Regions from separate parts of the Blautia sp. NSJ-175 genome, predicted to be linked through region 2. Evidence: riboswitches for the same ligand, from Rfam matches in the RefSeq annotation. Region 2 holds a riboswitch; the other holds the start of a gene.
What was found. A riboswitch is a leader RNA that binds a small molecule or an ion and turns the genes downstream of it on or off. The one in region 2 is predicted to bind FMN.
Positions count from the first base shown of each region.

Region 1: another riboswitch for FMN. It lies ahead of MUB35_RS11595 (ECF transporter S component); the one in region 2 lies ahead of MUB35_RS02245 (ECF transporter S component).

Region 1 covers NZ_JALIFQ010000006.1:163,659-169,318, forward strand. Annotated here, with positions in the region: gene MUB35_RS11580 (hypothetical protein) at 1-263, shown strand, start outside; gene MUB35_RS11585 (vWA domain-containing protein) at 360-1,658, shown strand; gene MUB35_RS11590 (ATP-binding protein) at 1,684-3,198, shown strand; FMN riboswitch at 3,300-3,437, shown strand; gene MUB35_RS11595 (ECF transporter S component) at 3,505-4,167, shown strand; gene MUB35_RS11600 (pyridoxamine 5'-phosphate oxidase family protein) at 4,182-4,667, shown strand; gene MUB35_RS11605 (enolase C-terminal domain-like protein) at 4,800-5,660, opposite strand, start outside.
Region 2 covers NZ_JALIFQ010000001.1:488,434-494,093, forward strand. Annotated here, with positions in the region: gene MUB35_RS02230 (glycoside hydrolase family 88/105 protein) at 1-1,280, shown strand, start outside; gene MUB35_RS02235 (alpha-glucuronidase family glycosyl hydrolase) at 1,294-3,279, shown strand; gene MUB35_RS02240 (GlsB/YeaQ/YmgE family stress response membrane protein) at 3,576-3,809, shown strand; FMN riboswitch at 3,994-4,112, shown strand; gene MUB35_RS02245 (ECF transporter S component) at 4,240-4,878, shown strand; gene MUB35_RS02250 (NUDIX hydrolase) at 4,881-5,492, shown strand.

The DNA of each region.
Region 1 (5,660 bases), on a different contig from region 2:
TGAAAGGCGGCGTTTCAAAGGAGCAGAGAGATGATTTTGGACGCTGTATACAAGATTGGATCGTGCCCGCAGTGCAGGAGCTGATCGAGGAGGATGCGGTGGAAAAAATGGCGTATCTGGAAAGCCTGGGCTGGTTTCGGGAGGAGCAGTTGGAAATCTTCATCCGGACAGCACGAGAGCGTCAGAAGACCACCTCTCTTGTGTGGCTGATGCATTTGAAAGATAAGAAGTACGGATATACGGAAAAGAGCTTTCTTATATAATTATAATGACAATAAAAAACATCCGGCTGTAGATATTCCGGGAACCCCGGAGATATCATTACCGGAAAAATACAAATATGTCATAGGGTAAAGAAAATGAGATCAAATGAAGAAAAAGCAGCTCTGGGAGTGGAAATCCTGAAAAACTGCAGAAATGAGCTTTACAGTTATTTCCCATATCTGGACGGCGCCTTTGCCAGCGTCTCATATGAGGCAGGCAAAGGGGTAAAGGGAATCGGTACGGAGGGAAATGTATTTTATTTTGACCCTGTATTTCTGCTGGCAGGCTACGGGAATAATCCGGAGGTAATCCGCAGGGGATATCTGCACATGATGCTGCACTGTTTGTACCTGCATCTGTTTTCCAACAAGGAGCAGAGGCAGGATATCTGGAATCTGGCCTGTGATATTTCCGTGGAACAAGTGATTGAGAGGGAGGCGCTGCCGGGGCTTCGCCTGCCGGACCATCCGGTCAGAAAGAGATGTTTGGAAAAACTGGGAGGGCGCAGCCTTTCCGCGGAGAGAATCTGCCGGATGCTGGTGCAGGGCGTATTTTCGGACAGTCTGGAGGAGATGCAGACTGCCTTTTGTTTTGATGACCACAGTCTCTGGACGGCGCAGCAGGATGCAGAGAGGACAGCCAGGACAAAAAGCAAGTGGGAGAAGATTCTGGCCTACACAGGACAAAACAGGCATCAGAAGAAACAAAAAACAGGAACCCGGGAAGGTGACGGTGAGGAGGAGACAGTGACCGTCGGGAAAAGCCGTTATGATTACAGGAAATTCCTGAAAAAATTTGCTGTCCCCAGGGAAGAAGTGGAGCTTGATACCGAGAGTTTTGATTATATTATGTATCATTTCGGGATGGAGCATTACGGAGATATGCCGCTTATAGAACCCTTGGAATACAAAGAGGTAAATCGTCTGGAGGAGCTGGTGATCGCAGTGGATACATCTGGGTCATGTTCCAGGGAGACGGTGCAGCAGTTTCTGGCAGAGACCTACAGTATACTCAGTGAGCGGGAGAATTTCTTCAAAAAGATGAAAGTGCACCTTGTTCAGTGTGACTGCAGGATACAGGAAGCGGTGGTCATCCATTCGGAGGAGGAGTGGAAAGCATACAGCAGGGAGATAAAAATTCAGGGACGGGGCGGGACGGATTTTCGGCCTGTATTTCAGTATGTGGCAGAGCAGAAGGAGAAGAGAGTGATCAGGCAGTTAAAAGCACTGGTTTATTTTACAGACGGCGATGGGATTTATCCGAAGTGCAGGCCCGCGTATGAGACAGCATTCGTCTTTTTGGAGGAAGGTGCCGGTATGGGCAGAGTGCCGCCATGGGCCATGAGGCTGGTGGTTTCTCATGAAAAGAAGAGAGCCGGGGATTCCCGGATATGAATTTATACCCTACAAGGAGGAAGAAATGAACATCAAAGAGGCAAAGACGGAGATCAGCAGTACACTGAAGGCCTATCATGAGAAGGACGAACAGGGCAATTATGTATTTCCTATGGTCAGGCAGAGGCCCATACTGCTCATGGGGCCGCCGGGCATCGGCAAGACCGCTGTCATGGAGCAGGTGGCAGAGGAGTGCGGTGTGGGTCTGGTCTCTTATACCATTACACATCATACGAGGCAGAGTGCTGTGGGGCTGCCGAGTATCAAAAACAGAATATACCAGGGCCGGTCTGTGAGTGTAACAGAGTATACCCTCAGTGAGATCATAGCTTCTGTCTATGAGTGCATGGAGCGCACGGGAAAAAAAGAGGGGATTCTGTTTATTGATGAAATCAACTGCGTATCCGAAACCCTGGCACCCACCATGCTGCAGTTCCTGCAGAACAAGACATTTGGAAGTCATAAAGTGCCGGAAGGCTGGCTGATCGCGGCAGCGGGAAATCCTCCGGAATACAATAAATCGGTCCGAGAATTTGACATTGTCACGCTTGACCGGGTCAGGAAGATTGATATTGAAGTGGACTGTGATGTCTGGATGGAATATGCCTGGTCACAGCAGATACACGGGGCTGTGCTTTCATATCTGAATATCAGGAAAGAAAATTTTTATCTTGTGGAAAATACGGTGGACGGTAAATTTTTTGTGACTGCAAGAGGATGGGAGGATCTATCTGAAATATTGAAAAGCTATGAGAGATTTCAGATACCTGTCACGGAGAAACTGGTGATCCAGTATCTGCAGAAAGAGGAAATCGCCAGGGACTTTGCCGTGTATTACCGGTTGTACCAAAAATACGGGACTGATTATGCCATTCCGGAAATAGCGGCAGGTACTTTGTCAAAGGAGGACTATGATAAGCGGAGGGATATGGCCCGCCAGGCTGCCTTTGAGGAGAGATTTACAGTGGCCGGCCTTCTGCTTGCCTATTTGGATCAGTCCTTTGCTACATATATCAGGGCAGACGGGAATGTCTGTGCTCTCTACGAGGCGCTGGATGATTTTAAGAAGATTTTGCATGACAGTGCAGATATGCAGGTGCTTCAGACTTTTGCGGAGAACAGAAGAAAAGAACTGGAACAGCGGATACTGGAGGAGAAGATTACCGGAAAAGAGGCAGCAGTACAGGCGTGGGCAGTGGGACGGCTGGAGTCCTTTACTGTATATCTGAAGGAGAGACATATTGCGGATAAAGAAGAGGGTATGGCCTGTGTACGGGAGCTTTTCGGGCAGGAAGTGAAAAAGAGGCAGAAAATCGTAAAACAGGCGGGAGAAAATCTGGAACATGCATTTCAGTTTCTGGCGGATGCTTTTGGTGAGGAGCAGGAGATGGTGCTCTTTGTAACCGGACTATCCAAAAGCGAAAGAGCCATGGAATTTATAAACAGCAATGGAAGTGATGCGTATTTTCAATATAGTGAAGCTCTGCTTTATCGGAAAAAGGAGGAGGAGTTAAGAAAAATCTGTCTGGAAGAGATATAAACATTTTATTTCCTGTTTTTGTTTACATATGGAAGACTATGGTATATAATCAGATACAACAGATGATGTTTACTGCATTTCTGATTTCAAAAAATGAATATTGAAGTCTTTGTGGCAGGGTGTAAGTCCCTACCGATGGTATAGTCCATGACCCGCTTTTGGCGGCTGAGCTGGTGACTCCTTAATAGAAGAGGGGAATTCCAGCACCGACGGTATAGTCCGGATGAGAAAAGACATTTTCTGTGAAACTACGCCCGGAGCATATTTTTTGTTCCGGGCTCATTTTTTTGAAGGAGGATACAAACTATGAACCAGACAAACGAAACAACCAATGCAGCTTTTGACAAGGGTATGAGGGCCGGGACCGGCGCTAAAATGCGGGTGAAAAAGATTGCTTTCATCGGCCTTATGGGGGCAGTGAGCGCTGTTCTTATGCTTCTCAGGTTTCCGCTTCCTTTTATGCCGCCATTTATGTCCTTTGATCTGTCGGGGCTGATGGAGATGCTGGGGGGATTTATGTTCGGCCCCGGGGCAGCACTTATGATCATTGTGGTCAAAATACTGCTGCAGCTTGTCATGCAGGGCAGCTTTTCTCTGGGAACCGGTGAGTTACAGAATTTTATTTTAAGCTGCTGCTATGTTATGCCTGCGCTGCTGATCTATCACAGACATAAGACGAAGAAGACCGCATTGGCTGGTATGGGCGTCAGCACAGTGCTGGTTGGAGTTGTGGCGATCTTTACGAACCTGTATCTGATCATTCCGTTTTATGTGCGGTTGTTTGGCATGACCATGGATGAGATCATTTCCATGTGCAGTGCAGTAAACCCGGCCATGAAAAATGCTTTTTCCATGGCAGTCTTAGGAATCCTGCCGTTCAATTTGATAAAGTACGGAGTGACGTCAGTCCTGACATTTCTGTTATATAAAAGGTTAAGCAGAGTGATCAAAAGTGTTGTAGAAAAATAAAGGGGGATAAAAAAATGAAATTTACACTGGACAAGTCCATCAGTTATGAGGAGGCCGTAGGGCGCATGTTTGAAATGCTTGGGAACAGCAAGATCATGGCACTGGCCTCAAGTCTTAACGACTATGTCATGGTAAGGAATGTAAGCTGCCTTTTTTACGATGACAAGATTTATTTTAAAACGGACAAAAATTTCAGAAAGACAAAACAGCTTCTGGAAAACCCCAGGGTAGCCATGTGCTGGAGCGGTGTTCAGGTAGAGGGGACTGCGCGAAATAAAGGCCTGGTGGTGGAGGAACCGGGAAGAAGATTTGAGGAGGGATACAAAAAATATCTGTGGGAGAGCTATAACAAATACAGTCATGAGGATACAGAAATCCTCATAGAAGTGTCGCCGGGATATGTGGAAATCTGGGATACCAGTGAGGATGGATACGCGTACCAGCTTTTTATTGATTTTGATAAAAAGTCTGTGGAGGTAAAACCGTACGATAAGAAGTAGGCAACGATTCAGCTAAAGGAATCGTTACAGAAATAGTTCTATGGGTATCACAAAGTGCTGCGCTTTGTGATACCCATAAGTAGTTTTATCTAAAATAGACCTGGAGGCGTAACCGGAAAAACTTACAGCAGACTATGGGCGGACAGCAGTGCCGTCCGGCAGGCGTGAGAAAAGCCAGCCGAAATCCATATCCGTATATGGGTATTTTGCGGCTTCCTTTTCATCAAAATCAATTCCGATTCCCGGGCGGTCACTGATATAGGCATATCCGTTTCTGACTTCCGGGCATCCCGGAAAAATCGCCTTTTCCGCTTCGCAGAATCCGCTGAACTCCTGAATGCCAAAGTTGGTACAGGACAGATCCAGATGCATCTGCGCAGCCATTCCCACAGGCGACAGGTCATTGGGGCCGTGAAAGGCGGTGCGTACACCAAAGGCTTCGCAGAAATGCGCCAGCTTTCTGGCAGGGGTAAGCCCTCCGATATCGCTTACATGAACGCGTATAAAATCAATCCACTGATTCTGTACGATAGTTTTCCACTCAGCGGGGCTGGTGAAAAGTTCTCCCATTGCCAGTGGTACAGAGGTCTGTTCCCTGATTATTTTAAAGTAACCGGCCTGTTCCGGCGGAAGGGCATCTTCAAGGAAGAACAGTTTATAAGGCTCCAATTCTTTGGCAAAGTTCAGGGTATCTGCCGGGGAAAGCCGTTCGTGCACATCATGCATGATTTCCAGGTCCCATCCGAAATCCCTTCGGATCTGCTCAAACATCTTTACCACACTCTGCATATAGGTTTTCGGATGATAGTAAGCGCCTGCAGGTGCGTTTTCTGGACGGATCATGGTCTGCATACTGCCCCCTGCGTTTCCGCCGTACAGGCCCAGGTGGCAGCGGATGTAGCGGTAGCCCTGTTCCATGTATTCGTTTATTTTATCCTCAACCTGATCCATGGTGGTTCCGTCCGCGTGGCGGTATACCGCGATTCCCTCCCG
Region 2 (5,660 bases):
AGGCACTGATGACCTGGATCCCCGACAGACGGGAATTTCTTACAAAGCCCTTCCGGATATCTGATTCCGGTGTTTTCTGGAGAACTAAATATCCATCTGTTGTTATCCGTCCCTTTGCAGAGAGCTGTCTGTTCGGCCGCTGGACATATCCCCTGGGGGTGACTCTGTACGGAATGCTGCAGACAGGTCTGTATTATGAGATGCAGGAACTGATAAAATACGTGCGTGATTCCATAGAAATGGTGGTCATGGCTGACCGTTATGCAGTCTATGACCGGGAAAAATACGGATTTCCCGGTGTCAACCAGCAGCTTCTTTGGATGGACGCCCTGGATGACTGTGGGTCATTCGGTTCCTGTATGCTGGAATACCTTCTGAACTGCATGGAAGCATGTCAGAAAACTTTTCCGGACATACGGCGTGCGCCCCGCTGCGGCATAGGCAAAAGCAATGTTCAAACATACGCCGGGGAACAAGACAGATATTTTAAAGAAGAAGTACAGAGGATTGCCGGCAGAATCGGCAGATATATTTTAAAAGAACAGATCCGAAATGCGGACGGCTCTTTTAAGAGAAGAGACAACAGCATGTGGATTGATGATATGTATATGAGTGTTCCTTTTTTGATCAGGTACGCGGAAGTTTTTCATGATGACAATGCCATAGAGGAAGCCGTCAGACAACTACTCTTATATAAGAAGCATTTTTATTTCAAACCGCGTGCTGTGAAGGGAAGCGGGCACATTTTGTCCCACATGTATAAACTGGAATTTGAACATGCGAATATGATCCCATGGAGCAGGGGAAACGGCTGGGTAGTTTTTTCTCTCAGTGAACTGCTCATGAGGGAGAATCCGGATGTACCTATGCGGGAGGAACTTGTGTCTTATTTCCATGATCTGTGTGAAGGCTATCTGGAGCTCCAGGATGAGGACGGTCTTTGGCATCAGATTCTGGACGAGAGGGATACCTACCAGGAGACATCCGCTGCAGCCATGTTCATCTGCGCCATGTCCAGAGGGATTCGTTATGGGCTGCTGCCGGAAGAACGGACGGCAGATTTTGCTGAATCTGTGTTCAGGGCCTGGAACGGTCTGACGAAAAAGGCCATAGACAGAAAGGGAAATCTATACGGTGTCTGCCAGGGTTCAGGCTGGTCCTATGAACGGGAGTATTACAGAGCCCTGGAATGGAATTTCAACGATACTCATGGAATCGGTATCGTTATGCTGGCAGGCGTGGAGACAGACAGATTAAAACATTACCTCACAGAAGAGTGATTAGGAGGAAACTATGTGCAACTGGGAGCAGGCATGGCTTGCATATGAACCGATAGAAAATCAAAAAGATAAGAAGTATTTTGAATCTGTGTATACACAGCAGAACGGAGTGCTGGTTGAAAGCGCACTCAGAGAAATAAAGACAGCAGCCGAAAAACTGTTTTCTATCACAGTGAGAAGAGGAGAAAACAGAGAGGAAGCGGGGCTTATATTAGAGTTGAATCCGGCCCTGAATCTGGGAAAAGAAGGGTATCAGATCACAGAGGAAGAAGACAGGATCTATATACGCGCGGCAAAAGAAAACGGGCTTTTATACGGAACATTCCGCCTTCTTCTTATGGTATCCTCCGGAAAAGAGATCACCGGCATTTCTATTCGGGAGATACCGTCGAATCCTGTCAGGATGCTGAATCAGTGGGACAACATAGATGGAAGCATTGAGCGGGGATACGCAGGAAGATCCTTTTTTTATGAAAACGGGAAAGTCTGTGTGACTGAGCGGATCAGAGATTATGCCAGACTGCTCTGCTCTGTTGGAATCAACGGGATTTCTATTAATAATGTGAATGTGCGTAACGGTGCAGAATGGCTTATCTCAGAGAGGCATTATAAAGAACTGGAGCAGATTTCCCATATTTTTGCACAGTACGGAATTTCCATGTATCTCTGCATTGATTTTGCAGCACCCATGACTCTGGGCGGGCTTTCCTGCGCAGACCCATTGAAGGAAGAAGTAAAAGACTGGTGGGAGAAAAAATGCGGCGAAATTTTCGGACGGCTTCCCAATATGGGAGGCTTTCTTGTAAAAGCAGATTCCGAAGGACGTCCCGGACCCTTTGCCTACGGGAGGAACCATGCAGACGGTGCCAATATGCTGGCCCGCGCGGTTAAACCGTACGGAGGGACCATCATATGGAGATGTTTTGTGTACAACTGCCAGCAGGACTGGCGTGACCGCAGGACAGACCGGGCATGTGCCGGATACGACAACTTCATGCCTCTGGACGGAAAATTCGATGATAATGTCATTCTCCAGATTAAAAACGGACCCATTGATTTCCAGGTGAGAGAACCTGTCCATCCTCTTTTCGGGGGTCTGCAGCATACAAACCAGATGCTGGAAGTTCAGATCGCCCAGGAGTACACAGGACAGCAGATCGATGTGTGTTATCTGGTTCCCATGTGGAAAGAAGTGCTGGATTTCTCCACGGGATGTGGAAAACCGGAGGACACAGTGGCGGATATCATTTCCGGCAGGACATTCGGACAGCAAAGATGCGGTATGGCAGCAGTAGCCAACACAGGAAGGGATGCCAACTGGACAGGCCATGACCTGGCAGGCGCCAATCTGTACGGATTCGGACGTCTGGCCTTTGCTCCGCAGCTATCCGCAGAGGAGATCGCCAGCGAGTGGATTTCCCTGCAGATCAGCAGAGACAGCGACGTGAACAGGAGTATTTCAGATATCCTTCTTCGTTCCAGAGAGGTCTATGAAAAATACACTGCGCCTCTTGGAATCGGTTTTATGGTGAACCCCGCACATCATTACGGTCCCAATCCCGAGGGATACGAATATTCCAAATGGGGTACCTACCACAGAGCCGACCACCTGGCAGTGGGCGTTGACAGAAGCGCAGGGGGTACCGGATACAGCGAACAGTATTTTGAGAAAAATGCTGCCCTGTTCAGAGAAAAGGGAACCTGCCCGGAAAATCTGCTTTTGTTTTTCCACCGTGTTCCCTACACATACCGGCTGCATTCCGGAAAGACATTGATACAGCACATTTATGACAGTCATTTTGAGGGACACGAACAGGTCCTGCAGATGCAGAAAGACTGGGAACTTTTGGAGGGCAGAATCCCGCAGCACATTTTCTTAAGAGTTAAGGAACGGTTCACGCGCCAGGCTGAAAACAGCCGGGAATGGTGCGATGTGATCAACAGCTTCTTCTACAGAAAATCCATGATTCCCGACGAACAGGGAAGAGAAATCTTCTGATATATGCAAATCCTTTTGCCGGATAACAGAAATGTTTCCGGCAGAAGGATTTTTTAATTTATCTTGTGTACAGAGGATTGGGAGCTGCCAGCGTGATAAGGAGCAGAATGTTCCATATCTGTATATTGCAAAGCGTGCTTCCGGGCCCGGAGTGAACAGCAGATGCAGACAAGCTTTGGCCTATGTTTTAGGAAGTCAGATGTACAAAGTAGATGGAATGGGGTATAATAGACAGAAAGCCAAAATCAAAAAATAGTGAAAAATTTGCGGAATCAGGCATCATAAAGGAGATAAAAATGCTTACATCATTAATTATAGGAATCATATCAGGCTGGATAGCCGGAAGAATCATGGGCGTAAAAAAGGGAGGCTTCATAAAAACCATCGCAATTGGAATCGCAGGCTCCTTTGTCGGCGGAGGAATCATGTCGCTAGTGGGATTTTATGCGTACGGTTTTCTTGCCAATATTATGGTATCTGTTTTGGGGGCGTGCATTTTCTTATACATTGGGAAGAAGATTTTTAAATAGTGGAAAGGTTGATATAACATCTGCGAAAACGCTTGAAAACATAGTCAAATGAGGAGAAATCTGGATAAGCCTGTAGTTCAGCCCGGTTGGGTGTGGATTACAGGCTTTTTTTATTACTTTAAAAATCTTCAAAAACCCATTGAAATCAAGCCTTTAAAGGTTTATAATAATTCTCAGATAAAAGAAAATTCTTCGGGGCAGGGTGCAACTCCCTACCGGCGGTATAGTCCGCGACCCATGTAAATGGCTGAACCGGTGTGATTCCGGTACCGACAGTTAAAGTCTGGATGAGAGAAGAAAATGTATTTCATAATGCAGATTTCATCAATGCCCTGATTTTCAGGGCGTTTTTTCGTTTCAGCCGCGGAAGCGGCAGCGGAAAAAGAAGAATTTCCTTTTATGAAACCATCATAAAAAGGAGAGAATAAAAATGAGTAATGAAGCAATTGTAAACAAAAGACCTGCAGGTGCACAGAATCGTTCAAAAATCAGGACATTGGCACAGGTAGCCATGCTTGGAGCCGTGGCTACGGTATTGATGATGATTGAGTTTCCCATCCCGGTGATCGCACCGCCTTTCTATCAGATGGATTTCTCAGAAGTACCCGTGCTGGTTGGCGCGTTTGCTATGGGACCGGTGGCAGGTATTATGATCGAGCTTCTGAAGGTACTGCTGTATGCAGTCATCCACGGCTCCGCCACAGCGGGCGTGGGTGAAATCGCCAATTTCCTGATGGGATGCTCTTTTATCGTTCCGGCAGCATTTTTCTATAAATACCGCAGGAACAAAAAATTTGCAGTGATCGGAATGGTGATCGGAACCATTTGTATGGCTGTTGTGGGTTGTGTTGTGAATGCATTTATCCTGCTCCCCGCATACGGGGCAGCTTTCGGGATGCCGGTGAGCGCCTTTATTCAGATGGGTTCATCTATCAATGCAGGAATCAATAACCTGTTTACCTTTGTGGTGCTGGCAGTGGCGCCGTTTAACCTGGTGAAGGGATGTATCATCTCTGCCGTAACACTGCTTATTTATAAGAGAATCAGAGTATTACTGCGAGGAGAATAAAGATGCCGGATATAAAAAAGGTGACGCCGCTCACAGAGAATCCCCATGTAAATCTCTACCACCTGGATGTGGAGAGTAAGACAGGAAGAAAGGGACATTACTATGTGGCGTCACGGGCAAAGACTGAGAATGAACTGAAGATCAAAACAAGGAAAAACACCCCGGATGGAGTTATTATCTACAGCCTCTATGGGGAGAAGAAAGACAGGGTCGTGCTGGTACGTCAGTACCGTTATGCTATTGACAGCTATATCTATGAGTTCCCGGCAGGCCTGGTAGAGCCCGGTGAGGACTACAGAGAAGCCGCGATCAGAGAGATGAAAGAGGAAACCGGCCTGACGCTTACTCCTCTTGATGTGGACCCGGCATATGAGAAACCGTATTTTACTACCATTGGCATGACCGATGAATCCTGCGCCAGTGTATACGGTTATGCTTCCGGCCAGGTGTCCGGGGATGGACTGGAGGATTCCGAGGAGCTGGAGATTGTGCTGGCTGACAGGGAAGAGGTCAGAAGAATCCTGAGGGAAGAGAAAGCGGCGATCATGACGGCTTATATGCTGATGCATTTTCTGCATGATGATGAGCCGTTTGCTTTTCTGAAGGAAATCTAAGACACAGAATCAATTATAGATCAGAACCGTTCGCAAATTTTTCATAAAAAATTAACGGGATAGGCATTGTATCCCGGGCGGATGAGAGTATACTTAAGGTAGCCGGTGCAGGCAAAATCTGCCCCGGCTACTGTCAGATTGCGCAGACAGCAGTCAAAACAGGCAGGC